Regions from separate parts of the Vibrio sp. E150_011 genome, predicted to be linked through region 1. Evidence: predicted binding sites of a transcription regulator. Region 1 holds the regulator's gene; each other region holds the start of a gene.
The links. The regulator PurR, encoded in region 1, represses purine synthesis genes. The targets are predictions, from matches to a motif close to TNANGNAAACGTTTNCNTNA.
Positions count from the first base shown of each region.

Region 2: the regulator PurR is predicted to act here: its motif matches at 3,172-3,191, upstream of purM (phosphoribosylformylglycinamidine cyclo-ligase).
Region 3: the regulator PurR is predicted to act here: its motif matches at 5,202-5,221, upstream of ACE1OE_RS04755 (inosine/guanosine kinase).
Region 4: the regulator PurR is predicted to act here: its motif matches at 3,823-3,842, upstream of ACE1OE_RS08115 (NCS2 family permease).

Region 1 is NZ_JBHFOL010000019.1:561-8,317, forward strand. It holds partial or broken gene ACE1OE_RS20785 (methyltransferase domain-containing protein) at 1-110, opposite strand, end outside; gene elyC (envelope biogenesis factor ElyC) at 225-1,172, shown strand; gene torR (two-component system response regulator TorR) at 1,406-2,116, opposite strand; gene torD (molecular chaperone TorD) at 2,408-3,055, shown strand; gene purR (HTH-type transcriptional repressor PurR) at 3,403-4,413, shown strand; cyclic di-GMP riboswitch class I at 4,586-4,669, shown strand; gene ACE1OE_RS20810 (TfoX/Sxy family DNA transformation protein) at 4,783-5,373, shown strand; gene ACE1OE_RS20815 (TVP38/TMEM64 family protein) at 5,497-6,183, shown strand; gene ACE1OE_RS20820 (DUF2007 domain-containing protein) at 6,180-6,500, shown strand; gene ACE1OE_RS20825 (alpha/beta fold hydrolase) at 6,535-7,329, opposite strand; gene glgA (glycogen synthase GlgA) at 7,525-7,757, opposite strand, start outside.
Region 2 is NZ_JBHFOL010000010.1:15,062-22,818, reverse strand. It holds gene lpcA (D-sedoheptulose 7-phosphate isomerase) at 1-442, shown strand, start outside; gene ACE1OE_RS15430 (class II glutamine amidotransferase) at 519-1,361, shown strand; gene purN (phosphoribosylglycinamide formyltransferase) at 1,425-2,063, opposite strand; gene purM (phosphoribosylformylglycinamidine cyclo-ligase) at 2,067-3,107, opposite strand; gene upp (uracil phosphoribosyltransferase) at 3,351-3,977, shown strand; gene ACE1OE_RS15410 (uracil-xanthine permease family protein) at 4,045-5,286, opposite strand; gene ACE1OE_RS15405 (DUF2066 domain-containing protein) at 5,559-6,830, shown strand; gene ACE1OE_RS15400 (DUF2069 domain-containing protein) at 6,912-7,337, opposite strand; gene wrbA (NAD(P)H:quinone oxidoreductase) at 7,343-7,757, opposite strand, start outside.
Region 3 is NZ_JBHFOL010000002.1:343,365-351,121, reverse strand. It holds gene hisG (ATP phosphoribosyltransferase) at 1-354, opposite strand, end outside; His leader region at 396-529, opposite strand; gene ACE1OE_RS04765 (Na+/H+ antiporter NhaC family protein) at 774-2,375, opposite strand; lysine riboswitch at 2,490-2,672, opposite strand; gene ACE1OE_RS04760 (H-NS family histone-like protein) at 3,356-3,763, shown strand; gene ACE1OE_RS04755 (inosine/guanosine kinase) at 3,824-5,128, opposite strand; gene mnmA (tRNA 2-thiouridine(34) synthase MnmA) at 5,368-6,477, shown strand; gene hflD (high frequency lysogenization protein HflD) at 6,495-7,112, shown strand; gene purB (adenylosuccinate lyase) at 7,253-7,757, shown strand, end outside.
Region 4 is NZ_JBHFOL010000003.1:450,960-458,716, forward strand. It holds gene ACE1OE_RS08095 (sodium-dependent transporter) at 1-828, shown strand, start outside; gene ACE1OE_RS08100 (DUF4250 domain-containing protein) at 935-1,126, opposite strand; gene ACE1OE_RS08105 (YaeP family protein) at 1,137-1,340, opposite strand; gene ACE1OE_RS08110 (aminoacyl-histidine dipeptidase) at 1,488-2,957, opposite strand; gene ACE1OE_RS08115 (NCS2 family permease) at 3,863-5,158, shown strand; gene gpt (xanthine phosphoribosyltransferase) at 5,196-5,660, shown strand; gene frsA (esterase FrsA) at 5,832-7,079, shown strand; gene crl (sigma factor-binding protein Crl) at 7,208-7,597, shown strand; gene proB (glutamate 5-kinase) at 7,733-7,757, shown strand, end outside.

The DNA.
Region 1 (7,757 bases):
TGGGTTAAGTCTTCCCAAACAATAGTTTGGCGTATTTCTCCCTTCTCTGAGCCGTAAATATTTTTTGCAAATTTGTGGGCGATATCGTCGAAATTACGGTCTTGCATCACGGTTTATTAAGTTAAGATAGCCAATCGGACTGCTATTCTGTCATATAAGTGACAGGAATAAAGGGGCAAGCTCCTTTTTTAGCGTTAAGTGGTGTTTTTTCGGACTATTAGTTTATGTTTGAGCTGAAAACAATCGTGTCATCCCTTCTAATGCCTTTGCCAGCTATGCTGATCCTAGGTTTTTTGGGACTCGCGCTTATTATGTTTACTGCAAGGCGCAGAATAGGATGCATGATTATTCTTGTATCACTTTGTGGGATTTTTCTCATCGCCTTCCAACCTTTGTCAAGCCGATTATTGATGCCATTAGAGCGTCAATACAAGCCTTTCTTACCGATCAACGAAACGATTGACTATGTCATGGTGCTCGGTGGGGGTCATACTGTTGATGATGACTTGCCTCCGACGTCGCAGCTTAGTCGAACCTCACTTATGAGGCTCAGCGAAGGCATACGAATTATGCGTATGTACCCTGGTGCAAAAATGATCCTCTCTGGATACGCAGGTGGCACCGATGTCAGCCACGCAAGAATGATGGCGAAGGTCGCACTGGGACTTGGTGTCGCTAAGTCCGAGATTATTTTGCTTGAAACCGCGAAAGACACCTGGGAAGAAGCGAGACAAGCCACCGCGTTTGTCAAAAACAGAAAATTGGTTCTTGTGACGTCAGCCAGTCATATGCAAAGAGCGATGTACGAGTTTGAATCTGCAGGCTTAGTACCCTACCCTGCGCCCACTAACTTTTTGGCCCAAAAAGATATTGAGCAAGCATGGCAAAAATATACCCCACAAGCTCGCTACCTCGAACAAACAGAGCGATACTGGCATGAAACCATGGGGCTGGCATGGCAAAGGTTACGTGACTGGGTTGCTAGCGAGGGAGTGTCGTCTACAGATGAGCTCACGCCTGAAAATAATCCACTTTCAACGTTAGAAGGTGACGACGATGCAACCGTTGTAGGAGAGAGTAACGTTGAGGGTGAACAGGGAAATGAAGGCATGCCAGTGGATACTAACTCTGACAAGGCGCTTAGCCCACCTGCAGAATCTGCTCAACCTTAGCTAGGGATAATATCATCTCGCTCTAATTGCTGTGGTTCTAAGTACGCTGGCGCTAAGTGCTCTGGTTCTAAGTGCACTGGATCTAAGTGCACTGGATCTAAGTACATTGATGTAAAAAGCCAGGCTGTGTTAAACGCCTGGCTTTTTTTACAATTGAGTACTGTTTTTTAATGATGAGACACGCTATTTTTTGTGAAAGAGTGCAACCTACATCGTTAAATTAAACGTAGTCGCTAGTCACCCGCAAACATATATCCTTCACCATGAACCGTGATGAATATTTGTGGGTTTTTCGGATCCGCTTCCATTTTAGTGCGCATACGTCGGATTAATACATCAATAGTGCGATCATTTGGCGCGTCAACTCGATGACTGATCATGTTCAAGATTCGCTCACGACTCAGAACTTGATTAGGGTAAGTAGATAACGCGACTAAAAGCTCATACTCGGCTTTTGTCAGTTTTACTGGTTCACCATTGCAACTTAATGAGCGGCGTTGTTTATCGAATAACCACTCCCCAAAGTGCACAACATGCTCGTTCTCGGCACTTTGCGATATTAAGGGCTGCTTACGAGCTTGGGCGATACGCCACAGTAAGTTTTTAACTCTGACCAATAATTCTCTTAATTCAAACGGTTTCGTTACATAGTCATCTGCGCCCATTTCTAGGCCAACGATCCGATCAATACTATCAGTACGACCTGTTACCAATATAATACCGATATCAGACTGGCTACGTAACTCTCGAGTTAACATCAGACCATCTTCACCAGGAAGATTGATATCAAGCATGACAAGGTCGACACTGGAAGACTGCAATACTTGTCGCATCTCTTCACCGCTTTCAGCCTCGCTTACTAAATAGCCTTCACTCTCAAAGTAACCAGACAACTTGCTACGCGTAACGACATCATCTTCAACTACTAATACGTGATAACTCATATTCACCGTTTCTATTCTATCTATGACCGAAGCCATTCTATTCATAATTAGTCACAATTCTAGCGGACATTACGGTATTGTGTAGAAAGTCGTGTTTTTATTGATTCAAGACAAGAACACTTTTTATCCACTATATGCAATCAGAACCTTGCCCATCTGGTGTCGCTTTAAAACCATCAACCGCTCTTTTATTCATTTATCTTCATAAACGTTCGATTTTTTTCATTATTGCCCTTACTGCTGTTCATTTTTATTGTCTAAAATAAGGGCAAGACTTTTGGAGAGAACAAGATGCAAGAATTGAAAGCATTTAATGAACAACGTGCAGAGATATACTGGTGGCTTTCTAGCCTATTTGCCAAAGAGCTTACTCAACAAGAACTGGATAAATATCACAGTGTCGAAATACGTTCTTTTTTGAGCGGTCTCGGTGAAAACCCATCACTCGAAGCGCCGATCAATACACTCATTGATGGCTTGAACCGATTACAGACTCGAGAAGACGCCCAACTTGAGCTATCCGCAGATTTTTGTGACCTATTTCTTAAATCAGATAAGCATGGCGCATTACCTTATGCCTCAATGTACATAGGTGAATCAGGTCTTCTCAATGATAAACCGGCTAATGACATGACCGAGCTGTTAAAAAAACACAATGTCGCCGTCTCTGAAGACTTAAATGAGCCAGCCGATCACCTCGCGATAGAGTTGGACTTTCTCGGCAACCTTATTATTCGTTCTAATGAACTGGAGTCCGAGGCGCACATCAACAACGCATTATTAGAGCAAGCTGATTACCTTAATCAGCACTTGATGACATGGCTGCCTCAATTCGAAAAAAAATGTAAAGAGTATGATGAATTTGGATTTTACGCCGCGGTAGCAACACTCCTCATTGCATTTTGTCAGTTAGACCTTAACTATTTAACTGCTGAGTAACCGATGCAGACACCGCTATCAATCAAGGTGGCGGTGTCACCCCGTATTAATTTTAATTTATCATCAAATTTGTCGGTTGAAACGTTGCTAGAGTCACCGACTAGCATTACAATCCGCCGTTTCAATGCGAAAACCAAATTTTAGTGCCCCATGCTTTCCTATCTTTAGCTATTATGTCCTTGTCAGGTGAATAGCTAACCCACAATTGGAATCCAATGTGTCACTAGGTTCACTTACTCGGTACGCATTCCATACACCAAAGCGCTTTTTTAATTAAACAAAGCTGCATTACCGCAACGACGTTTTTGCTGACCATACGCAAAAGCCGTTACTAATAGGATAAAGCTATGGCAACAATCAAAGATGTCGCCCGTCTAGCTGGCGTTTCAACTACTACTGTGTCTCACGTTATTAACAAAACACGTTTTGTTGCCGAAGCCACACAAGAAAAAGTCAACGCCGCCGTAGAAGAACTCAATTACGCGCCAAGCGCCGTTGCGCGAAGCTTAAAATGTAACTCAACGAAAACCATCGGTATGTTGGTTACACAATCAACGAACTTATTCTTCTCCGAGGTTATCGATGGCGTTGAAAGCTATTGCTATCGTCAAGGTTACACATTAATTCTGTGTAACACTGGTGGCGTGTATGAAAAGCAGAGAGATTACATTCGAATGCTAGCAGAGAAGCGCGTCGACGGTATTCTCGTCATGTGTTCAGATCTCACAGAAGAGCTTCTTAGCATGCTTGATCGTCACTCCGATATTCCTAAAGTGATCATGGACTGGGGTCCTGAGAGCTCGCAAGCAGATAAGATCATTGATAATTCGGAGGAAGGTGGTTATCTCGCCACAAAATACCTAATTGATAAAGGCCATACGGACATCGCATGTTTGAGCGGTCACCTAGAAAAAGCGGTGTGCCAAGAACGCATTATTGGTTACAAGCGTGCGCTATCAGAAGCCGGCATCGAAATGAAAGAAGACCGTATATTTGAAGGTAACTTTGAGTGTGACACAGCGGTCATCGCAGCGAATCGTATTGCCGCAATGGAAGAACGACCAAGCGCCGTGTTCTGCTTTAACGATACGATGGCGTTAGGCCTTATGAGTCGTTTACAACAACTCGGTTTGAACGTACCAGAAGATATCTCTGTGATTGGTTACGATAACATTGAGCTTGCTGAGTATTTTTCTCCACCACTGACGACGGTTCACCAACCGAAACGTCGTGTCGGAAAGAACGCCTTTGAGATTTTGCTAGAACGCATAAAAGATAAAGGTCATGACAAACGTATATTTGAGATGCACCCCGAGATAATTGAACGCCACTCTGTCAAAAACCTGACAACAAAATGACAAAGGCGCCTAGTTAGGCGCTTTTTTTTGATCTTGTTCCCAGATTTTAGACGCCTAATTGTTAGTTTATGTTACCTCTTAAGCACAAATACCCGCCTAATTTTTGAAGCAACGTCACACTTTAGTTATATCTCAATGCAGATTAACGCATTTTTTCTTTATTCTAACAAAGTCACGCACAGGGCAAACCATCTGAAAAGTTGGGACGCAAAGCCTCCGGCCTAAACCATTTATGGTAGGTAGCGGGGTTACCGATGGCAAAGGACACTGAATTCTTGTTTTTAATTTAACAAGGAATTGATGCCTGTTTGCTACACTCTCGGACCTGATTTTGGTGACACAATCAAATAACACCGAGAAAAGACAAATATGGACAATCCAATATTAAAAAATTCGATGCAGTTGTTCGCTCAACTTGGAAAAGTCAAATCCCGCTCTATGTTCGGTGGATTTGGCATTTTTGTTGACGATACGATGTTTGCATTAGCAGTGAACAGTAAATTACACATCAGAACTAACCCAACAACCGTCGCGACATTCAAGCAAAACGGCTTCAAGCCTTACGTTTATAAAAAACGTGGATTCCCAGTAGTGACAAAATATTTTGCCCTGCCTGAAGATAGCTGGAATGACAGTGAGTTGATATTGAACTATGCACGCTCAGCGTTGGATTACGCAAAAGATGAAAAAGTAAAACAATCTGACTGCAAACCAACCCGATTAAAAGATCTCCCGAATTTGCGTCTTGCAACAGAGCGCATGCTCAAAAAAGCGGGGATAGAATCGGTGAACTCACTTCAAGAGCATGGATCCGTTGAAGCCTTCAAGGCAATTCAAAAAACACACTCGACAAGTGTCGGTCTCGAATTACTTTGGGCGTTAGAAGGTGCGATTAATGGTACTCACTGGTCTGTGATTCCACAAGCCAAGCGCGACGAGCTAGCCAATCATATCAATTAGTACTTGTTCTCTCTTACTTATAAAAAAATCAGCCCATTAGCTGATTTTTTTTTATCTGTTTGAAAGTTAAATTCCGATGTTCGTGTCTTATACTAAAGATGCATTATCGACATGGAGTAGGACATGAGTAAAAAATTGTTATTGGGCTTAGGATTTGTTGCCGTTATTGTTTTTCTAGGCGTAGAGTTTGGACAATACCTGACGTTAGAAAATGCCAAGGCACAACAGGCAGCGCTTGCCACTTATATTGACAATAATTTTTTGGTTGCCGCGCTTACCTATTTCTTTCTGTATATCACCATCACCGCCTTCTCTGTCCCAGGCGCCGCTGTCGTCACTTTGTTGGGCGCCGCGTTATTTGGTTTTTGGGTGAGCTTATTGCTGGTCTCTTTTGCAAGTACTATTGGCGCTACGCTCGCTTTTCTTAGCAGTCGTTTTCTTCTACGTGATTGGGTACAAAAGCGGTTCGGCGGTAAACTGGCGACGATCAACAAGGGCGTTGAAAAGGATGGTGCTTTTTACCTTTTTTCTTTGAGACTCATCCCTATTTTCCCATTTTTTCTAATTAACCTACTCATGGGGCTAACCCCAATTCGCGTTTCAAAATACTATTTGGTTAGTCAACTTGGTATGCTACCGGGTACTGCGGTTTACCTTAATGCAGGCACCCAACTCGCCAGTATTGACAGTCTATCAGGCATAGTATCACCCGCTGTTCTCGCTTCCTTTGCATTGTTAGGGTTATTTCCTTTAATCACGAAATGGGCGATGGCTCGGTTTTCAAAATCACCCCAGGTACAGACTAAATGAAGATATACATAGGTAATAATCCTACCGAAACACATATCATGCAACAGCAACTGTTTGCCGAAGGGGTTCAGTGTGAGGTACGTGGCGAGGGGGTATTTGGATTGAGAGGCGAAGTGCCTTTTGATGAAAGCTCCCTACCTTACATCTGGTTACACGAAGTATCCCAAGAGGCGAAAGCTAAATCGTTAATCTTAGCGGTGCAACAACAAGAGAACAATCACGACCAAGCTAGCTGGCACTGCCCACAATGCAATGAGCTCAATGAAGCGCAGTTTGGAGCATGCTGGAACTGTCAGCACTTAGCACTCAGCGGTTAGCACTTAACCATCAATTAAAGTACTTAAGGTTATTTTACTGTACCGATTTAATAAACGCGATGGAGTGTTTATTAAATTCATCTGGTCTTTCGACATTACAGACATGCCCGCAGTTTTCAATTTCAAGCAAGCGGCTCGATTCATGCTCTGCTACCATTTCTTTTACTGGGTGGATGAACATATAGTCTTTATCCCCCATTAAATACAATGTTGGAATAGGAAGTTCTTTATCCTTGAAATAACGATGAAGTGGATTAACCTCTGTTGTTAGCGTGTACCATCTCTTAAATTCTTTCTGGCACAGCTTCTTCGCTTCTCGCACAAATAAAAGACGAGATTCTTTTTGTCCACGCTGAGGCATAACAATATAGGCGAATAAGCGATATAACCACATATAAGGGATAATATGCTTACTCCAGTTCCCTAGGTTCACAAGCAACTGTGAGCGGGTATTAAACCGTGTTACAGCGCCCCCTAACACCATAGAACGAACTCGAGGTGAGGCCAGTTCAGCAATATTACGGACGATAATTGTGCCAAGTGACATACCAACAAAGTGTGCCGATTGAATTTTAAGGTGATCGAGCACTTTAAGAATATCAATAGTCACACTTTTAAACGTGTAGCCACTTGCCATAATATCTTTAATCAACTCGTTTGACTTACCATGCCCACGTAGATCGACAAACAGCAGATTAAAGTGCTCTCTGTAGGCTCTGATTTGTTTAAACCAAATCGAGGAACTTCCACCCGCACCATGTACAAACACCACCCACTCTTTGCTCGTAGGATGCGCGTAAGTTTTATGAAACAGTAGATTCTCTGACATAGGATCTTTTAGGTAATGGCGATGAGCATTACGGTATCACAATTCACGGAACGGCTGTTAAAAACTGCACATAATTTATTTGAAAATTATTTCGAAGTGTTAACCAGCTAGAGCGGTCCTTGACAAAAGCAACGGAAAAAATAGGCAGGAAATAAAAAAGGCGACCTAAGGTCGCCTTTTCGAGTTGGAACGAAATTAATGTTGATGCAGCGCTATCTCATACATTTTATTGTATTCTTTTGCTGACTCTAACCAACTGAAGTCGCGACGCATCGCTCTTAGTTGGATATTATGCATTTCATCTGGTTGTTGTAGATAAAAAAGCAGCGCCCTTTGCAACACAATAAGCAACGCATCATGACACGGCTCTTCGAAACCAAAGCCAGTAGCTTCTGATGGGTTATCATCAAAATCAATCACTGTATCTT
Region 2 (7,757 bases), on a different contig from region 1:
TAAGGTTTTGTCCTGTGGTAACGGAGGGTCTCATTGTGACGCCATGCATTTTGCGGAAGAGCTAACAGGGCGCTACAGAGAAAATAGACCGGGTTACGCGGGTATTGCGATTTCTGATGTTAGCCACTTATCGTGCGTGAGTAACGATTTTGGTTATGATTATGTTTTTTCGCGTTACGTCGAGGCGGTAGGGCGTAAAGGCGACGTGTTGTTTGGACTGTCTACCTCTGGTAACTCTGCGAACATCTTAAAAGCAATTGAAGCAGCAAAAGAAAAAGGCATGACGACCATCGCGCTAACAGGTAAAGATGGCGGAAAAATGGCGGGTTTAGCGGATATTGAAATTCGTGTACCGCACTTCGGTTACGCGGATCGTATTCAAGAAATACACATCAAGATCATCCATATTATTATTCAACTGATTGAAAAAGAGATGGAATAATCGAGTTAAGCGTCGTAGAAAATCGTTGTAGCGTCATCGCATCGTAGAATAAAGATTATGGAGAATAAGGGACGTAATGTGTGAATTGCTTGGCATGAGCGCCAATGTGCCAACTGACATCTGTTTTAGCTTTACAGGTTTGATTCAGAGAGGCGGCAATACGGGGCCTCATAAGGATGGATGGGGGATCACTTTCTATGAAGGAAAGGGGTTCCGCACGTTCAAAGATCCTAATCAAAGTTGTGATTCTCAGATCGCTGAGTTGGTGCAAAGTTACCCCATTAAAAGTCGGGCGGTCGTCAGTCATATTCGTCAAGCGAACCGTGGCCAGGTGAACTTAGAAAATACCCACCCATTTACGCGCGAGCTTTGGGGGCGGTATTGGACATTTGCGCACAATGGGCAGCTGAGCAACTATGATAGCTTAGCAATCGGGCGCCATAGACCCGTTGGTGAAACGGATAGTGAGCTATCATTTTGTTGGCTGCTAAACAAATTGGAAGCTCGCTTTCCAGAGCCACCTCAAGATATGATGGCCATGTTCCAGTATGTTGCTGAATGTTGCGATGAATTGCGTCAGTTTGGTGTCTATAACATGCTCTTAAGTGACGGTGAGTTTGTGATGACGTTCTGTACCAATCATTTGTATTGGATTACACGTAAAGCGCCATTTGGCCAAGCCACATTGCTGGATGAAGATGTCACGATTAACTTCCAAATGGAAACGATGTTGAACGATGTCGTATCGGTCGTAGCGACTCAGCCATTAACGGGTAATGAGACTTGGCACCGAATGAAGCCCGGTGAATTTAATCTATTTCACTTCGGTGAGCGGGTGCTGAGTAATTCTGATGATTTATCTGATGTGCCTCATGCCGCCGTAAAACCTGCGAGTCAGGCGCCAACAGAATCATTGTAATGATTTGTTTAAATATAAAAAAAGCGAGTGTTAGACACTCGCTTTTTTATGTTTACTATTTGGCTATTTATCGGCGTACCCTTGGGCACCGAGAGCTTGACCATCCAAAATAGCTTTGCTGCCATCCATGGAAAGCCTATCTTCAACAAACCATTTAACCACAAGTGGGTAGATCTGATGCTCTTGGACTTGAATACGTTGTTCTAGCAATTCCACAGTATCATTATCAAACACAGGCACTTTTGCTTGTAGGATGATTGGACCGCCATCTAATTTCTCAGTGACGAAGTGGATACTGGTTCCATGGTGTTCATCGCAGTTATCAATAGCACGTTGATGTGTGTGGAGACCCGGATATTTCGGCAACAATGAGGGATGAATATTGATCATCTTCCCCATATAGTGACGAACAAACTCACCACTCAAAATGCGCATGTAACCTGCTAAAACCAGTAAATCAGGGTGGTGCTTGTCAATGCGTCGCATTAGCTCTGCATCAAAGGCTTCTCGTGATTCACTTGCTTTTGGGTCAAGGAATTCAGCTTCGGCACCTGCATTTCTAGCACGTTCGAGAGCAAATGCTGACTCTTTATTAGAAAATACAGCACGAACTTTAGCGTTCGTGATTGAGCCTTCACAAGCATCAATAATTGCCTGTAAATTCGTGCCATTCCCTGAAACTAAAACAACGATATTCTTCATGAATTACTTGATCTCTACTTGCTCTTCGCCGGCTTCAGCTTGTGCAATCTCACCAATAACCCAAGCGTTCTCGCCTTCAGCTTGTAAAAGTGCAACTGCTGCGTCAGCTTGCTCTTTAGGAAGTGCGACAATTAGGCCCACACCACAGTTGAACGTACGATACATTTCGAATGTTTCAACGTTGCCTTTTTCTTGTAGCCAATTGAAAATTGCAGGCCATTCCCAGCTCTTGCCGTCGATGACTGCTTTAGTGCCTTCAGGAAGTACGCGAGGGATGTTTTCCCAGAAACCACCGCCTGTGATGTGAGAGATCGCATGGATATCATGCTCAGCAATCATTTTAAGCGCTGATTTGATGTAGATTTTCGTTGGTTCGAGTAGGTGCTCACCAATGGTGCGCTCACCGAGAACTTCATTTTTGTCTGCGCCAGATACTTCAAGTACCTTGCGAATCAAAGAGTAGCCGTTTGAGTGTGGGCCACTTGAACCAACAGCGATAAGGGCATTTCCTGCGGCAACTTTAGTTCCGTCAATAATGTCTGCTTTTTCAACAACGCCAACACAGAAACCAGCGACGTCGTAATCGTCACCTTCATACATGCCTGGCATTTCAGCAGTTTCACCACCAATCAGTGCACAACCAGCTTGAACACAACCTTCTGCAATACCAGATACAACATCCGCTGCTGTGTCGATATCTAGCTTACCTGTTGCGTAATAATCCAAGAAAAATAGTGGCTCACCACCTTGAACGATAAGATCGTTCACACACATTGCGACTAAATCGATGCCAATGGTGTCATGTTTTTTAAGGTCGAGTGCAAGACGTAGTTTTGTACCAACGCCGTCTGTACCTGATACGAGTACCGGCTCTTTGTATTTAGTTGGCAACTCACATAAAGCACCAAATCCACCGATGCCTCCCATTACTTCAGGGCGACGAGTGCGCTTAACCGCGCCTTTAATACGGTCAACTAATGCATTACCAGCATCAATGTCTACACCAGCGTCTTTATAGCTTAGGGAAGTGTTGTTTCCGCTCACGGGACAGTCCTCGATAAATAATTGGAAGTGAAAAGCGGCGCTATTCTAACAGGGGTTTATACAAAAAGGGAAACGTTTGCGTAAGAAAGTTTAAACTATTTTCTGTTCTCTTGTTTTGTAAGAAGGCAGAAGAATATCGCCGTTGTTTTGACTGGAAAAGGAGGGAAATGTCGAAACTCAACTGAAATAAAGGAACAAAGCATGTATAATTTTGTGGTTTTGTAAAAATTGCCGGAGTTGGACATGAAAGTTGTTGAAGTTAAACACCCTCTTGTGAAGCACAAACTAGGTTTGATGCGTGAAGGGGATATCAGCACAAAGCGTTTTCGTGAGCTTGCTACTGAAGTTGGTAGCTTATTAACTTATGAAGCGACAGCAGATTTTGAAACAGAGAAAGTGACCATCGATGGTTGGAACGGTCCTGTTGAAGTTGATCAAATTAAAGGCAAAAAGGTCACAGTAGTGCCAATCTTGCGTGCTGGTTTAGGCATGATGGATGGTGTACTTGAGCATATGCCAAGTGCTCGTATCAGTGTCGTTGGTATTTATCGCGACGAAGAAACACTAGAGCCAGTGCCTTACTTTAACAAATTGGCATCCAATATTGATGAGCGTATTGCTTTAGTTGTTGACCCAATGCTAGCAACGGGTGGCTCCATGATTGCCACCATCGACCTGCTAAAAGAGAAAGGCTGTAAGTCGATCAAAGTGTTGGTATTAGTGGCGGCGCCAGAAGGTATTGAAGCATTAGAAAAAGCGCACCCAGAGGTTGAGCTTTATACGGCGGCTATTGATGAGTGCTTGAACGATAAAGGTTATATTGTTCCAGGGCTTGGAGATGCAGGCGATAAGATTTTTGGTACTCAATAATCGATTGAATCCAGTATGAAAAAGGCTGACATTTGTCAGCCTTTTTACTTTTTACTGTGTTTGCGTTTTAGTCTTCGATCTGTGCATTGTCTACGACCTTGTTGTCACCTAGGTCATCAGGGAGGATAAGATTGAGAATAATCGCGACGATACCGCATAAGCTGACGCCCTGTAGGCTAAACTCGCCAATACCAAATGCCATTCCACCAATACCGAAAACTAATGTAATCGCCACAATGACAAGGTTGCGAGATTTATGTAGGTCAACGTTATTTTTAATCAAGGTATTCAAGCCTACTGTTGCGATAGAACCAAACAATAAGATCATGATGCCACCCATTACTGGAACAGGGATTGTTTGCAAAATCGCGCCTAGTTTGCCGACTAAAGCAAGAACAATGGCGGTGACCGCAGCCCAGGTCATGATTACAGGATTAAATGCTTTCGTTAGCATAACTGCACCTGTCACTTCGCTGTATGTCGTATTGGGTGGCGCGCCCATCATGGATGCGGCAATCGTTGCAATTCCGTCACCGGCAATGGTGCGATGCAAACCTGGCTTCTTGAGGTAGTCTTTGCCCGTTACGTTCGAGATCGCAAGCATATCCCCCACATGCTCAACGGCAGGTGCAATGGCGACGGGTAACATAAACAGTATCGCATTGATATTGAATTCTGGGGCTGTGAAGTTTGGCATGGATAACCAAGAAGCTTGCACGACAGGCGTGAAATCAACAACGCCGAAGAACAAGCTAGTAATATAGCCAGCAGAAATTCCGCTCACAATCGGTAGAAGCTTTAAAAAGCCTCGAGAGAAAACACTGACACCAATAGTGACGAGTAAAGAAATGCTCGAGATCCACAGCGCTGCATCAGAATCGATTAGCTGAATGCCACCATCGCCTGATTTGCCCAACGCCATATTGACAGCAACCGGTGCCAAACCCAAGCCGATGACCATAATGACAGGACCGACGACAACGGGTGGTAGTAGCTTGTGGATGATGGCGACACCACGCACCTTAATCAACACCCCCATTAGTACATAAACAACCCCTGCGGCCATTAGGCCACCCATAGTTGCTCCTACACCCCATGTTTGAACACCGAACATAATCGGCGCAATAAACGCAAAAGAAGAGGCGAGGAAAATAGGCACACTGCGTTTAGTCACGAGTTGGAATAATAAGGTACCGACACCCGCTCCGAAGAGGGCGACATTTGGGTCGAGTCCAGTCAATAAGGGGACAAGTACTAAGGAGCCAAATGCAACGAACAGCATTTGAGACCCTTGAAGGATAGTTTTCATGATATCAATTCCAGGCAAGTCATAAGCACACCTAACGGTCGTCAGGCAAACGCGCGAGATAGTACCATCTTGTAATCGATTACTTAATGATCTTAGTAAATAAAACCGGTTTATTGTTACAAATATCGCAATACTTGGCTTGACAACCTATTGCTAAAGCCCATTAGATTGCTTGTGCGTAATAATTTAACCAAACCTTGAAGCAGTCTGCTTGCTCCTACTCCCATGTTTGCTTATTATTCCGACTTATATCTTTGTTATTTAGGATTCCTATGCGTTATTTTGCTTGGTTGTTGGTTGGACTGTGTTCATTACCAGCGTATGCGTTGACTAAAGTTGATGTTTATTCAACTCAAATAGTGGTTAACACTGAAGAGCCAAATGCCGATGAGATCGCTCGTCAGCAAGGAATGCTAGAGGTGTTGGTGCGTGCGAGTGGTGATGTCAATATTGCTTCAAACGCCGTGGTGAAAAAGGCACTGAGTAAGAACTCTCGCTATATTTCTCAACTGGGTTACACCCAAGTAGAAGGTAAGCAGGCGTTGAGCATGAAGTTTAATAGCACTCAAATTGGTGTGTTACTTCAACAAGCGGATTCAGCAATGTGGCCTGCTGAACGCAGTAATATTATGGTCTGGCTAGTGGAAGACAACGGCTATGATCGATCAATAGCGTGGGAACATACTAACTCTCAAACGGCGCAGCAATTACGTGACGAAGCGAAAAAACGTGGCTTACCACTGACTTTTCCTGTCGGTGATTTTGACGATATGACGGGCATTCAAACCACAGATTTGTGGGGAGGATTTGTTGGCGCTATTGGACAAGCAACGCAACGTTATCCCGTTGATGCCGTTATGGTTATTAAAGCGAACGGAAAGCAGTTACGTTGGTCGCTTTATGACCAAAGTCCCGCCAGTATGGGAAATACGCAAGTCGCGCCAATAACAGGCGGAGCGTCGGGTGAGCTATCGGCCCAAAGCTTGATTGCTCAGGTGAGTGATTACTACGCATCTAAAAACACTACCCTTGTGAGTGGTGATAGTGCCGGCTCCGTGACGGTGTCCTTTACGGGGATGACAAGCGCCGATGCCTTTTTTACTTTAGAGCGAGCGCTAGGTCGATTAGCGTCAACAGCAAAAGTTGACGTTGCCGAAATCCGCGGTGAAACGGTGATTGTACGAATTGCGTTGTTGGGGTCGATTGATTCTTTTGAGCAAGAAGTATTGAAGCTTGGTTTGGTCAAAAAAGTGGAAGTGATTGAAGAAGTGCCAAACTCAGTAGATGAAAGCACCTTAGTCAACGACAAGGTTGTCGGCGCTCTGGATGAGGTCGAAAACAGTAATGCGACATCTCAAGCCGTGTCACCTCAAATCTCTGAAAACACAGCTACGAGTGCAGAGGCCGCCAGTGCGTCTGATATTGGCGCTGCGGTCAGCGATGTATCTCAACCCGAATTGCTCCCTGCAGACAATGCTGTCACCGAAAAAACCGCCTCAGGCCTTATCGATAAACCGAAACTGGCATTTGAATGGCTGTACTAATTCTATTGCAATAATCAAATAACAGACATAAAAAAGGAGGCTTAGCCTCCTTTTTTATGTCTGTTATTTATATTTAACGGCTTATTTTTCTTCGAATTTTTCCTTTTCTTTTTTCTCGACACTGGATAAGCGAGGTAGCTTTAGCCCCATGTCTTTGCCTTTTAGTCGGGCATAGAGTGTATTGCCGATAAATGCCAATGTGGTCAGTATGAGTTCAACGGCGGCTAGCCATCGCTCACCCTCATCGGTATACAGCAGCGTAAAAGCGTGCAGAAAATACAGCATGAGCACAAAGTTTGCCCAAGCGTGCGTATACGGCTTGCCTGCTAAAATACCGGGTAACGGCAACAAAAGAGGTATCGCCCAAGCGATGGTAATGGTTAGAGCGCTGATGTGTGGATGCGGTGAGAGTGTGCTGTGCCATAAGATAACCCAGGTTAGTAGGGCTAGGTTTGAAAGTAGGGCAAAGTATCGAGCGTACTGAGTATTCGGTTGCAAGCGAGTCATATCCATTATGATTGTTTGAGTTGTTGTGCCGTCTTTGCCAATCGCTTTCCAAGTGTCATGGCAAGAGCGGCCTCGTCAGGGGTTAATTGATTACTGTCGTTGGCAACGTGCGATGCGCCATAAGGCGTTCCCCCTGACGTAGTCGTATGCAGCGCTGGTTCGCTATAAGGAATACCCATCACCATCATGCCATGGTGAAGCAGCGGTAACATCATTGACTGTTGTACGGTTTCTTGCCCCCCGTGAAGGCTTGATGATGAGGTAAATACGCAAGCGGGTTTATCGATCAGTGATCCATTAATCCACAATCCTGTGGTTTGATCCCAAAAGTGCTTAAGTGGCGCTGCCATATTACCAAACCAAACCGGACTGCCCATGGCAAGTCCGTCGCAGTTTTTTAAGTCCGTTAATGTTGCATAA
Region 3 (7,757 bases), on a different contig from region 1:
AGGTCCGTTGTACGTCACATCTTTATCAATAGCGATAGACAAACGACAGCCACCAAAATCCAAACGGCGCAGTGTGTGGAATTCATTTGGTTCGCCCAAAGCAATGCGATCTAAACGCACTTCTTCCAATTCATTTTCACCGATAAAACCAAGGTCAACAACGCCATCCATAATCAAACCAGGGATATCATCATCACGCACTAGTAGTAAATCAATTGGCATGTTGAGTGAATGAACGACGAGACGCTCACCCATGACATTAAATTTCACTCCACATTTCTTTAGGAGGTCTTGGCTATCTCTGCTGAGGCGGCCCTTCTTTTGGATTGCGATTCTTAGACGTTGTGTTTGCATTGCTGTATCCCTGTGCAGAAGATTGATTTCTAAATTATAAAACGAAAAAACCCTCGAGAGTTTTGGTCTCCCGAGGGTTAATTCTTAAATCTTGCTTCGAACCTCCGAGAGTTTAGTTAGCTCTCGGATATGCGCGCATCTCCCGAAAGACTAGATTGGGTGATGATGGTGATGATGAATGTTCATATCGTTTAAGCGCATAATTATTTGGCGATTCCTTTTAAGCTGTGACTTCACACTAACTAAGCTCAGCTAAATTTTCAACCACTAATTTACAGTTTTTCAAAAATAATCTTGCTGACAGAATAAGAATTCTGCTTTTAACCCCTGCGCGTCGGATTAGTATAAAAAATTCGCACAAAAAAGGAGCCATAAAGGCTCCTAATATTCACATAACGGTGCCAATAGGCACGGCGTGATTACGCTTTGATATCTTGTGACATTCGAGCACGTGATAACGCTGACAGCACGAAGCATACCAATACAAAGGTAACACTCGCAGCTGCGAATGAGATCCAAACTGAATTGGTCATGCCAAGCGCGATAAAGCCAACACAAGACACGACGGCTACCGACAACGCATAAGGCAACTGAGTGGATACGTGATCAATATGATTACAACGTGCTCCGGTTGATGACAGAATCGTTGTGTCGGAAATTGGTGAACAGTGGTCTCCAAATACAGAGCCCGCAAGCACTGCACCTAACATCGGTAGCATCATCGTGATATCCGTCGCACCAGCCATATCACCTGCGATAGGCAGCATAATGCCAAATGTGCCCCATGACGTTCCTGTCGAGAATGCCATCAAGCCAGCCAATAAGAACAAAATGACAGGTAACCAATGAACATCGATACTGCCTTGAACCGTTGATGACAGGTAAGCACCCGTTTTCATATCACCAATGACTGAACCAATGGACCAAGCAAAGAACAAAATGAGAATCGCACCGAACATCGATTTAGCACCGATCCACATGGTTATCGCGATATCTTTAAAGGCTAATTTTTGCTTAACCACAGTAAACACGGCTGTTGCAAGACCGGCACTGCCGCCATAAATCAACGACATGCCTACATCAGTGTTTTCAAACGCACCAAGTAAGTTAAATGGTAAACCATCAGAAGCGAGTGCTTGACTGCCGGTAAATAACATTGCACCAATCATGGCAAAGATTAAAACAAGGATAGGTAGCACAAGATCCGACACCGAACCAAAATCGCTCTCTTTGATGTCGAGTTCTTCATTTAATTCATGTGCTTCTTTTGTGTCATTGTCTTTGTCGTGATCAAAGCCAATGCCCTGCTTCGCTCGTAACTCATGCTTACGCATTGGGCCAACGTCCAGTTGGAACCAGGCGACGGCGAATACCATTAACAGCGCAAAGACGGCATAAAAGTTCATCGGTATTAAACGAACATAAGCACCAATTGCGGAATACTCAGTAATACCATGACTAATTAAGATACCACTGACAATCGTCATGATGTATGCCCCCCAACTTGAAGCGGGCATCAATACACACATTGGTGCGGCCGTTGAATCAAGAATGTACGCCAACTTAGCACGAGACACATAAAAGCGGTCTGTCACAGGGCGGGAGATAGCTCCCACCGCTAGACTATTAAAATAGTCATCGACAAAAATAAACACACCAAGGCAAGCGGCAAGCAGTTTTGAACCGCGTTTACTTTTAACTCGAGACTGAGCCCATTCGGCAAACGCTTTAGTTCCGCCGGATAAGGTTAATAGTGCAGTCATCATGCCCAACAGCAGCAAGAAACCAACAATACTCATATTCCAGATATTCAGGCTGCCGTCTTCTATTACGACACCAGAAACAGTATCAAAGACATAGCCTGCAGCATTGGCAACAGAGTAATCATTTAGAAGGAAGGCACCTAAAACAATACCTACTCCTAATGAGAGTAAAACACGACGTGTGATGATAGCCAAACTCAAAGCTACGAGCGGCGGTAGCAATGACAATGGTGAGGAAGCAAAATCGATTAAGTTCATGATCTTCAGAAACCAGTTTTAATTATGGTCAGAGATCTACTGCAGACATGCGTGTAACACATAGATTTCAACATAATGTTGAATAAGCGAAAGAAAAGCGATTGCTTTTCCAACCCCCACAGTAGCGCTCCATAGTTTAACAAATAATAGACTATGGCAGTGTTGTTCCTTTCAGAGACAACACCAGCAAGATAGTTTGATCTTCTATTCTCACTTCGGCGACCGCGCCTTTTGTTGTCGTTCATTGGCATCACCCCAACGACAAGTACTTTTCGCAGTCGCACCTCTACATCAAAAGCAAAATCATCGACTAACTTATAAGCTCACAGTTAGAGGAATGTTCTTACTTTTGCATTAGGTGCGCGCCATTGTACTTATCGAACTGTTAATTGCAACATCAATGTTGTGAAGAGGTTGTTACGCCTTATTACCTAGGCTAATTCAGGCATCACTCGCCTAGGTTGGAGGAAAGTTTTTCGCGGAATAAAAGACCGGCAATTGAGTAAAAGATAACAACGTTAATAACGATGTTGATGCCTCTTTATATGTCGATACCACTTTAATAGTGAACTTATAGCATGACTTAATCGCGCGAACGCAGATAGTATTGTGCTTTGGGCTATCAATATAATAGGTATTCCATTAAATTTTCGATATCTGCGATGGACATTTGCGTTTCAAATAAGTTCCGTTAGCGACTTAGATTTATAAACTAAACTTTATAACTAAAGATTTTTTGCAATTAATATGCAACAAAACCAAACATCAATAACCCATTCTAATGAATGTCATACCGTGAACATCAGTCTCTAAATAAATCCACCTGTAATCATTAGTAACACTTAAAGTAATCTTTCTTAGTTTTATCAATTTTGTGTAAAGATTATTATATTTTCACTTTTGTTACACCTAATTCATTGTCAATATGGCCGATGAAGTTTATTATTAAAGCCGAACGAAACAAAATCATGGGAATTGTCATGTCTGAATTAACAAAAACATTGCTTAATATTCGTAGCCTACGTGCATTTGCTCGTGAACTAACGGTTGAGCAATTAGAAGAAGCACTAGAAAAACTTACTATTGTTGTCACTGAAAGACGAGAGTCTGATGAAGAAGAACGAGCAGAAAGAGAAGCTCGTGAAGCTAAACTGAGCGAATACGCACAGATGATTGCTAAAGATGGTATCGATGTTGAAGACCTAATCGCTGCATTATCTGGTGAATCTAAAGCGAAAAACAAAAGCAAACGTGCACCGCGTCCTGCTAAATACAAATACCTTGATGACAACGGCGCAGAAAAAACATGGACAGGCCAAGGCCGTACTCCATCAATAATCCAAGCCGCGTTAGATGCAGGTAAATCTCTAGAAGAATTTGAGCTTTAATCACTTATTCTATTGTGTTTAAAGACATATAAAAAAAAGCGCCTTTACGGCGCTTTTTTATTATCTTTCCCAGTATGCTTCTTCTAAGCTATCTTCTCTTTCCGGCAAACCTCGTGATAAGCGTGGTGAATGCTGAACCAACACTTCATAGCTTGCTCTATTAGAGTATTTGCATACCTGAGAAAAAGAAGAGTACGTTAAAAATTGATGCTGATGCTTGCTTGAATTAGGCACGTTTTCTTTATGGTGTTTATTTGCTGCCATGTCATGCAGTAGGGCTGAAAGCGCAGCATCACCCGCACCATTGGTATTTTTAATTTTCTCTGGCCCGCCCATATAAGGTGCAATATGAGAGTAAATTTTCGTTGGAGTGATGCATTCTTGCTTGATTGCTGGGCGGCTAAATTCATAGCGATTAAACTCTGCAATACTCCCTGGCAACAGTGGCAGTGACGTTTCGCGTTTCGCACTGTCTTCAGTGTAGCCAGCCATAAATAAACCGATAGGACCTGCAGTACACAATACCAAATCCACCCAATCAAGCGCGATGTTTGATGCGGCCAAAGGATCACTTTCCCCTGTTAATGCTTCCGCTTCATCTTCATTCATGGCAACCACTGTCACGTGTTGCTGTAAAAAGTCCTGCCAGTATTTCGGATCATCTTGAATAACAAAACGTGTACCCAGGGTTAAAACGACTGGTACATCGTATTTCTTTGCGTATTCTATTGCTTGCATGGTTGCCGCCGGCATTGGATCACCAGGTTTGCAACGAACTAAATAAGCAGTCAGTACCAATGCCGATGCTTTCTTGAATATTTTTTCTGGGATACTTTCTGGCTGTAATTGATTCATTTTACCTTCACTAATAGCAAACGTACGTTCGCCATCTTCGGTAATTAAGGTAAAACAACGCCCAATCGCACCTTCAACACCTTGTAAGTAGTTGAGATCCATTCGACTCGACGTATTACACAGGTAACGGTAGCCGTAACTGCCAATTTTAATATCTGAGCTCATAACCCCCAGTAATACCGATTTATCGTCGGCTAATACCGAGAAGTTGTGCAACGTATTCCCAATCGTTCCACCAGCAAACTCGTTAGTGATGAGTTCTTTTTCCTTTAACTCGGTATATAACGCTTCCGCTGCTTTATCATCAATGACCAGTGAATGTCCCTTACTCAAGCCATATTTTTCAATCAAACTGCTGTCCACTTTCGCTTCAATATCAACCAAGGTTTGATCAATACCAACAATATGAGTCTTCGACATTTTTTTATTGGTTTGTGTTTGGCTCACCAATGGGTCACGAGCATGAACAGGAAAGTAATGCTTAGATTTTCTTTGGCCAGGGAATTTCATAACAGTATCTACGTAAGGAAAAAGACGTCGGCAATTCTAACTCTGTATAGATCATCAGAGCAACATGCGCAATTAAAGCAAACGATACCGTATTCGATTTTTTTATTATTGCCCTTGTAATCCTCCTCAATAGGACACACATAACGTCCTTAAGAAAGTGTGATTTGGTTCGCGGAACTGTATTGCACGTTTTGTTTCTGCTAAAATCTGCGTCCAATTACTATAGGTGGTATTTAAACATGTCTGATAACAGCCAAAAGAAAGTGATCGTCGGTATGTCCGGCGGTGTGGATTCCTCCGTTTCTGCCTATCTTCTCAAACAACAGGGCTATCAAGTAGAAGGCCTGTTTATGAAGAACTGGGAAGAAGATGACAATGAGGAATATTGTACGGCTGCTGAAGATCTTGCAGACGCACAAGCTGTTTGCGACAAGCTTGGTATCCACCTACATACCATAAACTTTGCGGCTGAATATTGGGATAATGTCTTTGAGTACTTCCTAGCCGAGTACAAAGCGGGTCGAACGCCCAACCCGGACATTCTTTGTAACAAAGAAATCAAGTTCAAAGCCTTCTTAGAGTTCGCTGACGAAGTACTAGATGCTGACTTTATTGCTATGGGTCACTATGTTGACCGAACCTTCCCGGAAAACGGCGGTAAACCACAAATATTACGCGGTTTAGACGGCAATAAAGACCAGAGTTACTTCCTTTATACGCTAAGCCATGAACAAGTTGCTCGAAGCTTATTTCCTGTTGGTGAACTGGAAAAGCCTGAGGTTCGACGCATCGCTGAAGAACAAGATCTCATTACTGCCAAGAAAAAAGACTCAACGGGTATCTGTTTTATAGGCGAGCGCAAATTTACCGATTTCTTGTCTCGCTATTTGCCCGCTCAACCGGGTAAGATTGAAACACCTGAAGGCGATGTCATCGGTGAACATCAAGGGCTTATGTACCATACTCTTGGACAACGTAAAGGTCTTCACATCGGTGGTCAAAAAGGCGGTGGTGGTAACGAAGACCCATGGTATGTCGCAGAAAAAGACCTCAAGCGTAATGTATTGATCGCCGTACAAGGCGCAGACCATCCACTTCTTAAGTCGAATGGTTTACGTGCATCTCAATTGCATTGGGTTGATCGTGAAGTGGTGAAGGCACCATTCACATGCACGGTAAAAACACGTTATCGTCAGCAAGATATACCATGTACAATCATACCGATTGACGACAGCAATATAAAAGTGATCTTTGACGAACCACAAGTTGCTGTTACACCTGGACAATCGGCTGTCTTTTATCAAGACAACGTCTGCCTTGGTGGCGGTATCATTGAAGAGCGCATTTAATTTTTTAGGAGAACTACGTGGCTAATACACTTTATGACCGTACTGTTGCATTTGCTGGACTTTGCCAAGCAGTTGCACTCGTGCAAAACATGGCAAAAGACGGTTACTGTGATTCAGACGCGTTCGAAACTTCACTTAAAGCCATCACAAACACCAGTCCAGCCAACACCATTGGTGTATTTGGTAGCGAAGCCGATCTTAAGGTTGGACTCGAATGCCTAGTAAATGGCATCGATAGCACTCCAGCTGGAAGTGAAATCACGCGATACATTATCAGTTTAATGGCACTTGAACGTAAACTTAGCAGCCGAAATGATGCGATGTCTCAGCTTGGTGACCGTATTCAAATGGTTGAGCGTCAACTCGAACATTATGAACTGCTCGACGAACAAATGATCAGTAATCTCGCCAGCGTTTACCTTGATGTCGTCAGTCCAATTGGCCCTAGAATTCAAGTCACAGGTACCCCTTCTGTGCTGCAACAAACCGGCACACAACATAAGGTTCGCGCCTTACTTCTATCGGGGATTCGCAGCGCAGTACTTTGGCGTCAAGTAGGCGGTAAGCGCCGTCATCTTGTCTTTGGCCGTAAGAAGATGATTGAACAAGCCAAGATCCTATTGGCAAGAATGTAACCCAATAGCTCGCAATAATACGCGAGCTATTTTTTAAGCAAAATAACTTTCGCGCAAACGTTTGCGCAATATTCGTGACAATTGCTTCGATTATTGGTATAAAGCTCACGAAATTTAGACACTCAATTCAGGAGAACACCATGGAACTGTCAGCACTGACGGCTGTTTCACCAGTAGACGGCCGTTACGGAAGTAAAACAGCGGCATTACGTAGCATCTTTAGTGAGTTTGGTTTACTAAAGTACCGCTCTATCGTTGAAATTCGTTGGTTACAAAAGCTTGCAGCAACGGATGCCATTACAGAAGTTCCAGCATTCAGTGCAGAAGCAAATCAGTTTTTAAATGAATTGGCGGCAAACTTCAGTGAAGCCGATGCACAACGTATTAAAGATATCGAGCGCACGACGAACCACGATGTTAAAGCGGTTGAGTATTTCCTGAAAGAAAAAGTAGCGGACATTCCAGAGCTTCACGCGGTCAACGAGTTTATCCACTTCGCTTGTACTTCTGAAGACATCAACAATACTTCTCACGCGCTAATGCTAAAAGAAGCGCGCGAAACGGTTATTCTTCCTGAACTTCGTAATATCATCGATGCTATCAGCAACCTGGCTGTCGAGTATCGCGATATTCCATTACTTTCTC
Region 4 (7,757 bases), on a different contig from region 1:
ATGCCATCATTGTTCATTCTGTTCGCGCTGCTCTTTGTCTATATCATGATGCAGCAAGGAGCAATGGAAGGGCTTAAGCATTATTTGGTCCCAGATTTTGAAAAAATATGGGATAGAAAACTGATTTTGGCGGCAATGGGGCAGGGGTTCTTCTCTTTGACCATTGGTGGCTGTTCAATGCTTATCTATGGCTCATATTTATCGAAGAAAGAAAACCTGCCAAAGATGGCAATGAATGTAACCTTGGTCGATACCGCCGTGGCATTTATCGCAGGCCTCGTCGTCATGCCCGCTATGTATGTTGCCATGCAAAGAGGCGTACAGATCTATGCGCAAGATGGCTCGCTGCTCAGCTCTGACACGCTGGTATTTACCGTATTACCTCTGATGTTCGAATCATTGGGTTTACTCGGCCTTGTCTTTTCTGTCGTGTTTTTCTTGTTGTTAACGATTGCAGCATTAACGTCTTCAATTTCTATGCTTGAGTGCCCAGTCTCGTTGGTGGATGAGCGCTTTAAAACGGGCCGAAAGAAAACAAGTTGGGTATTGGGGGCCGCAATTGCAGCGTTTAGTATCTTTATTGTGTTTAACTTTGCTGATTTATTCGGACTTGTGGCTATGGTGGCGACGCAGTACTTACAACCGATCGCGGCGTTACTTTTCTGTGTTTTTGGTGGCTGGGTATGGAGTCGCGCAAGTAAGGTAAAAGAACTAGAGCAGGGGTGCCCTGACTTTCAGCTTGGTTGGTTTGGTAAGGTGTGGCCTTTCTACGTGAAGTTTGTCTGCCCCGCGCTGGTTGCCATCGTAATCTGGGCGTCGTTTGGTTAGCGTCTTAGTGTGTATATAGTCAGTTAACTTATCTTTGTATGGTTAACGTATCTCTGTAATGTTTACATGCTGAAAAATAAAGCCGACGGTTTGCGTCGGCTTTATTTTATCGAAATTGGCCAGCATCAGGTAAAAAATCAAATCCCGCACCAGACAGCTTATCACTTAGCGCCTGTTTATCAATATCGAGCGAAGCACACAGCTCGTCCAGGTCACCATTGAAGTCATCTCGTAACTTCATATTGATGATGCTCATTAGCATGATGGGATCCATCGCTATAAAATTGTTGAGGTTCATGGTTTCTCTCTTAGTCCTCAAAATCTGAAATAAGCAGGTTTGCCGCTGCAAACGCCGCTTTTTCACGAATCTCTAGTGGCAGTGATTCGTCAGATGCCACGTCATTTAATGCTCTTACTGCACATGACACCGCTTTTGGGATGTAGGCTTGATCGCCACTACCGATTTGAGCATAGAGTTCTCTGATGAGTTCACAGCAGCCATATACTTGCATGTTTAATTCTCTTCTAAATGATAACTTATCTCAATATACACAGTGTCTTGTGAAAAAACAAAATTCCAAGTTGACCTAAAACAAAAAAGCCGACGTTTTAAAAACGTCGGCTCAAATGCTAGCCAGCTTTACTCGTTATCGGAGTCGTTAAGCTTTTGCTGGGATAGCTTCAAGTAGCGCAACCATCTGTTCCCAGAAAAGAGCAACGGTATCAATCTTCACTTTCTCGTCTGGAGAATGTGGGAATTTGATAGTAGGCCCAAAAGAAACCATGTCCATATTAGGATAAGGTTCTTTAAATAAACCGCACTCAAGGCCAGCGTGAATGACCATGATGTTAGGTTTATGGCCGTAAATACCTTCATACATATCACGGAAAATCGCCATGATGTCTGAATCTGGGTCAGGCTTCCAACCCGGGTAAGCACCGGAGAATTCGATGTTTGCACCGGCCAGCTCTGCAACTGAAGTCAGCATACCTTCAACTTGAGAGCGACCAGAATCAATGAGTGAACGAATTAGGCATAATACGGTTACCGTGTTTTGCTCGGTGGTAATGACGCCCACGTTAAGTGAGGTCTCAACGACGCCTTCAATGTCGTCACTCATGCGAATCACGCCGTTTGGACAGGCATTAAGTGCAGCAATAAAGCGAGCTTGTGACTGTGCTTCAAATACCTCGGTCAGCTCGGTGTCTTCATTGAAGGTAACGAGTCCAGTTTCGATGGCACCAAGCTCTTGTTGCAATAACGTCGTGTAGTGCTTGAACAACTCATCGAGTTTAGCCAGATTTTGTTCTGGAACGGCAAGCGATACAAAACCTTCACGAGGAATAGCATTGCGCAAGCTGCCACCACGGAACTCAATCAAGCGAGCGTCTAATTCTTTAGCATGTCCTGCTAGAAAACGAGCAAGAAGTTTGTTCGCATTGCCACGACCAGTGTGAATATCACAACCAGAGTGGCCGCCTTTTAAACCTTTCAAGATAAGTTGACGAGCAACGAATCCGACCGGAGCCGATTCACGAACGATATCAAACTGGATAGCACCATCAATGCCGCCAGCACAACCCATGTAGACTTCGCCTTCTTGCTCTGAGTCGGTGTTAAGGAGGATCTCACCTTCCAACCAGCCAGCCTCAAGACCAAATGCGCCGGTCATGCCAGCTTCTTCATCGATGGTGAGTAGAACCTCGAGAGGGCCGTGCTTGATCTCATTTGACGCCAACACGGCCAAACAAGCGGCCATACCCATGCCATTATCCGCGCCGAGTGTGGTGCCTTTAGCCGTGACCCATTCGCCGTCAATATACGGTTGGATTGGATCTTGAGTGAAGTCATGGTCGGTGTCTTCATTTTTTTGTGGAACCATGTCGATGTGAGCTTGAAGTACGACACCTTTTTTATGTTCCATACCTGGCGTGGCCGGCTTTTTAATGAATACGTTACCGGTTGAGTCTCTTTTTACATCAAGGTTTTGCTCTGTCGCCCATTGAATAATGGTTTGAGCAAGGGCTTCTTCATGCTTTGATGGGTGAGGAATAGAGCAAATTTTATCAAAAAACTGCCAAACAGGGCTTGGTGATAACTTGCTGATCTCAGAGTGGAATTCAGACACAGATCTCTCCTATATACCGACTTTGCTAGATGGTTATTCCTAAAACTACACAAAATGCGTTGTGAACTTCTGGTTTTCTAGCGAATTAAAGATGACACAAAGGATACCATTAGTTGTAAACCGGGTGTAGTCATAGATAGTCGCTTTGATGGGGCCATTAATTACGTGAGTGTGAATGATAAAACTGGCATGTAATGATAGATTTGATTTTTATAGATCGCTTTTATGTAATTAAATTACATAAAATGGATTGATATGTAGCCAGTATACAAATAATTGTGATTTTAATCACTATATGATTGTAATTTATAATCATCATGGTATTATTCTTATCAGTTGATTGATTCAACAACCCAGTTCAAGGAATGAACCCGAGTGATCGCCTCCACGGAACCGAGATTCAACATTAATGATCAAGTTGTATGGTTTGAGGAGAAAAATATGAATGGTTTAGCAAGTGCGATGTTTTGGACAAATCAAAATGTATACACCCAAGACTTCGCCTATACCGTCTACTTCGGTAAATAAGTAACAGATTTATACCCCTATATTTAGAAATTACCGTCGGTTACCCCAATTGATAACCAAGAATTTTTCTACCGCCACTCAATGAGTGGCGTTTTTTTTGCCTAAAATTTAGCGATTTGTAACGGTCGTCACTTTTATCTTGTTCCGGGTTGTACGAATTTTGTGCAACTGGGCAGTGGTTATCCCGTTAAATCTATCGTTAATTTAACGCTAAGTGTTTCAATTCGTTAATAATAGATAAGGGATTAGTTTCACACAAAAGGTTGTTTTTGTGTATTAGAGTCAAAAATCTAGGTGGAATTTGCGTATTGAACCCCTTATAATTCGCGCCAATCGTTTACGCAACCGTTTACTTTTTACTCTTTAGGAATTCGATTATGCTCGAAAAGCTATTTAAACTCAGTGAAAATGGCACGAATGTGCGCACTGAGGTCATTGCTGGAATCACTACCTTCCTGACAATGGCTTATATCATTTTTGTAAACCCAGCAATTTTAGCTGATGCTGGCATGGATCGTGATGCGGTATTTGTTGCAACCTGTCTAGCGGCTGCTATTGGCTGTTTCATTATGGGTTTTGTTGCCAACTACCCTATCGCGCAAGCACCGGGTATGGGTCTGAATGCATTTTTTACTTATGCGGTTGTTCTCGGAATGGGACACACATGGCAGGTTGCTCTAGCAGCAGTATTCTGTTCTGGTGTGTTATTTATCCTGCTGAGCATATTTAAAATACGTGAATGGATCATTAATTCGATTCCAATGTCATTACGTACCGGTATTTCTGCGGGTATTGGCTTGTTCTTAGCGCTTATTGCATTAAAAAATTCCGGCATTGTTGTTGATAACCCTGCGACGTTAGTATCAATGGGTGCCATTACATCGTTACCAGCCGTTCTTGCCGCTATTGGTTTTTTCCTGACGATTGCACTCGTACACCGTGGACTCAAAGGCGCGGTGATGATTGCTATCTTGTCTGTGACTGTACTCGGAATTATTTTCGGGGATGTGCAATGGCACGGCATTATGTCAGCGCCACCAAGTATCGCTCCTACCTTCTTGCAGCTTGATTTTTCTCATATGTTTGAGATCGGTATGATTTCGGTTGTTTTTGCTTTCTTGTTTGTTGATTTGTTTGACACAGCAGGCACGTTAGTCGGCGTTGCTCAAAAAGCAGACCTGATTGACAAAGAAGGTAAGATTCCTCGTTTGAACAAGGCGTTACTAGCAGATTCAACGGCGACGTCTATTGGTGCATTGCTAGGAACATCAAATACAACTTCGTACGTAGAGAGTACGGCGGGCGTTGCAGTCGGTGGTCGTACAGGATTAACTGCCGTTGTCGTTGGCATTTTGTTCGTACTTGCATTATTCTTCTCGCCTTTAGCTGGTATGATCCCTGCTTACGCGACAGCTGGCGCGCTATTTTATGTAGCGATACTGATGATGTCAGGCCTCGTAAGTATTGATTGGCGTGACCTGACGGAAGCTGCACCAGTAGTGGTTACTTGCTTGATGATGCCTTTTACTTTCTCTATCGCAGAAGGTATCTCTCTAGGCTTTATTTCTTATGCAGCAATCAAACTGTTCAGCGGCAAAGGTCGTGACGTTTCAATCAGTGTTTGGGTGATGGCAGGTATCTTCATCTTGAAGTATGTCCTTGAAGCAGCATAATTAGCTTATTCGGTTTTATTTAATTTAGGTTTTTACTATGGCTAACAAATTCGTAATCACATGGGACAATATGCACTCATATTGTCGTCAACTGGCAGAACTTCAAATGCCAGCAGAGCAGTGGAAAGGCATCATTGGCGTGAGCCGTGGCGGTCTAGTTCCTGCAGCAATTCTAGCGCGTGAATTGGGTATTCGTTTTGTTGATACAGTATGTATCTCTAGCTACGATCACGATCATCAGCGTGATATGACGGTTCTTAAAGCACCTGAGCATGACGGTGAAGGTTTCTTGATTGTTGATGACTTAGTCGACAGTGGCGATACGGCCCGTAAGATTCGTGAAATGTACCCTAAAGCTAAACTGATCACGGTTTGTGCAAAGCCAGCTGGTGTTGATCTTGTTGACGAATATGTTATCGATATTCCACAAGATACATGGATTGAACAGCCTTGGGATATGGTGCTTTCTTATGTAGAGCCCGTAAATCGCAAGCAAAAGTAATTGACGTTAATTCGTACTTTAAAAGCCCGCATTTTTATGCGGGCTTTTTTATTACTTGCGCACGTAGCGTTGATATAGCGCATGGTTTATTCGTTGCCATACTCAAAAAAACTGAACCAAAACGCATTTTTGATTACTATAGAGCGGAAATGATATAAGTAGGGTTATGGTATGTCAGAAGAAGTCAGCAAAAATATCTCTGAAACCTTGTTTGAAAAAAACAAACAAGCAAAAGAAACCTCCCGCCTAATGAGGTATATGCCAAGCAGCGAGAAAACGTTAGAAGAAAAGCGTGAGGAAATACCGACTTCTTGGTACCGAAACCTACAGCGCCTCCAGTGGATTTGGCAGGGCGTTGACCCCATTGAGCAAGAGCGAGTGTTGGCGCGTATCGCGTCTTCGGATCATTCTCGTACCGTTGACGAATGGCTTGATACCGTAATGGGTTATCACAGTGGTAACTGGAATTATGAATGGACCAAGCTTGGAATGGAACATCAGAAACAAGCTAACGACCTTGAGGGAGACGCGTCGGCTGAACAGTTGTTCACGGCATCTTTGTGCTTCAGTATTGCCGGATACCCACACCTCAAGAATGATAACCTTGCACTACAAGCGCAAGTTCTTGCCAACACGGCTTATAATGAGGCAGCCAAGCGCACAAGCCACATTATCAAGCAGATCGAAATCCCTTATAAGAACAAGCGCATAGTAGCGAATCTCCATTTACCGAGCACCGATAAACCGCAACCCGTGGTTATTGTCAGTGCGGGTCTCGATTCATTGCAAACTGACATGTGGCGTTTATATCGAGATTATCTAGCGCCAGCAGGCATTGCGATGTTAACCGTGGATATGCCTTCTATTGGACATAGCTCTCGCTGGCCGTTAAGTGAAGACAGTTCGTGTTTGCACCAAGCCGTATTAGATGAATTACCGAAGATACCTTGGGTTGATCATTTTAAAGTCGGCTTACTCGGTTTTCGATTTGGTGGTAACGCGATGGTACGTTTGTCCTTTCTAGAACCATACAAGATTAAGGGCTGTGTCTCGTTAGGTGCTCCAATACACGACGTACTGACAAAACCAGAAAAAATCAGACAGATGCCTAAGATGTATTTAGATATGTTGGCCTCACGACTTGGTAAAGATGTGGTCGACATTAATAGCTTAGCTGGTCAGTTGATGGCATGGTCGCTGAAAGTACAAGGCTTTTTAACGTCTCGACGGACAAGAGTGCCGATTCTGGCCCTTAGTTTGGAGGGGGACATGATTTCACCCATTTCGGACAACCGATTAGTCGCCATGTTCAGTGATTATGGTAAAGCTAAGGAAATCCCTGCGAAAGGAATTGCAAAGGGTTATGAGCAGTCACTCGAAATGGCGATAAAGTGGTTAGAAGATGAACTTTTCAGGTGACATTTGTTTGGATTTAGTTAAATATGAAATAACCGTGTAATCAAACCTATGATAAAAATATAAATAAATCATGAGTTATGTGGTTATACGGATTATTAAGTATTTTCATATCGAAACGGAGTTTCACAATGTCAGAAGCGGTGAAAAAACCAACACATTATCGTTTGGTTACGGCATTAAAAGCAATTGGACCTTACTTAAGAGAGCCTCTTTGTAAAGAGGGCGCGTACCATTTTGACTGCTTATCAGTCTGTGTAGATGATACTCAGTCACCTGAAGATCGTGAGTTTTGGGGATGGTGGTTAGATCTGTCTGTGAATGATGCAAAACTAGAAGCAACGTATCAAATTGGTCGTTATAACCAAGTGGGCGAATGGGTGCTTGAATCAGCGCCGGAAGCATCCATAGCTGAAATCACACGCACACAAGAAGTTTTCCACGAAAAGCTAACGAAAGCACTGAACGAAAAGTTTGAGCTTTTTGTCGAAATTCATGACGATTCTGTTGAATTTGTGTAGCGAATAAATAGCCTTGGATGACTTCCAAGGCTAATTTTTGTTAGTTTCCCTACCGGTACAGTTTTTACTTGTGCTATTGATGTTTGATTGCTAAAACATCACTCCTTATTAAATTTTCATATCAAGCTCAAAGAAATGGCAACTGAAATCAATTCTCGAA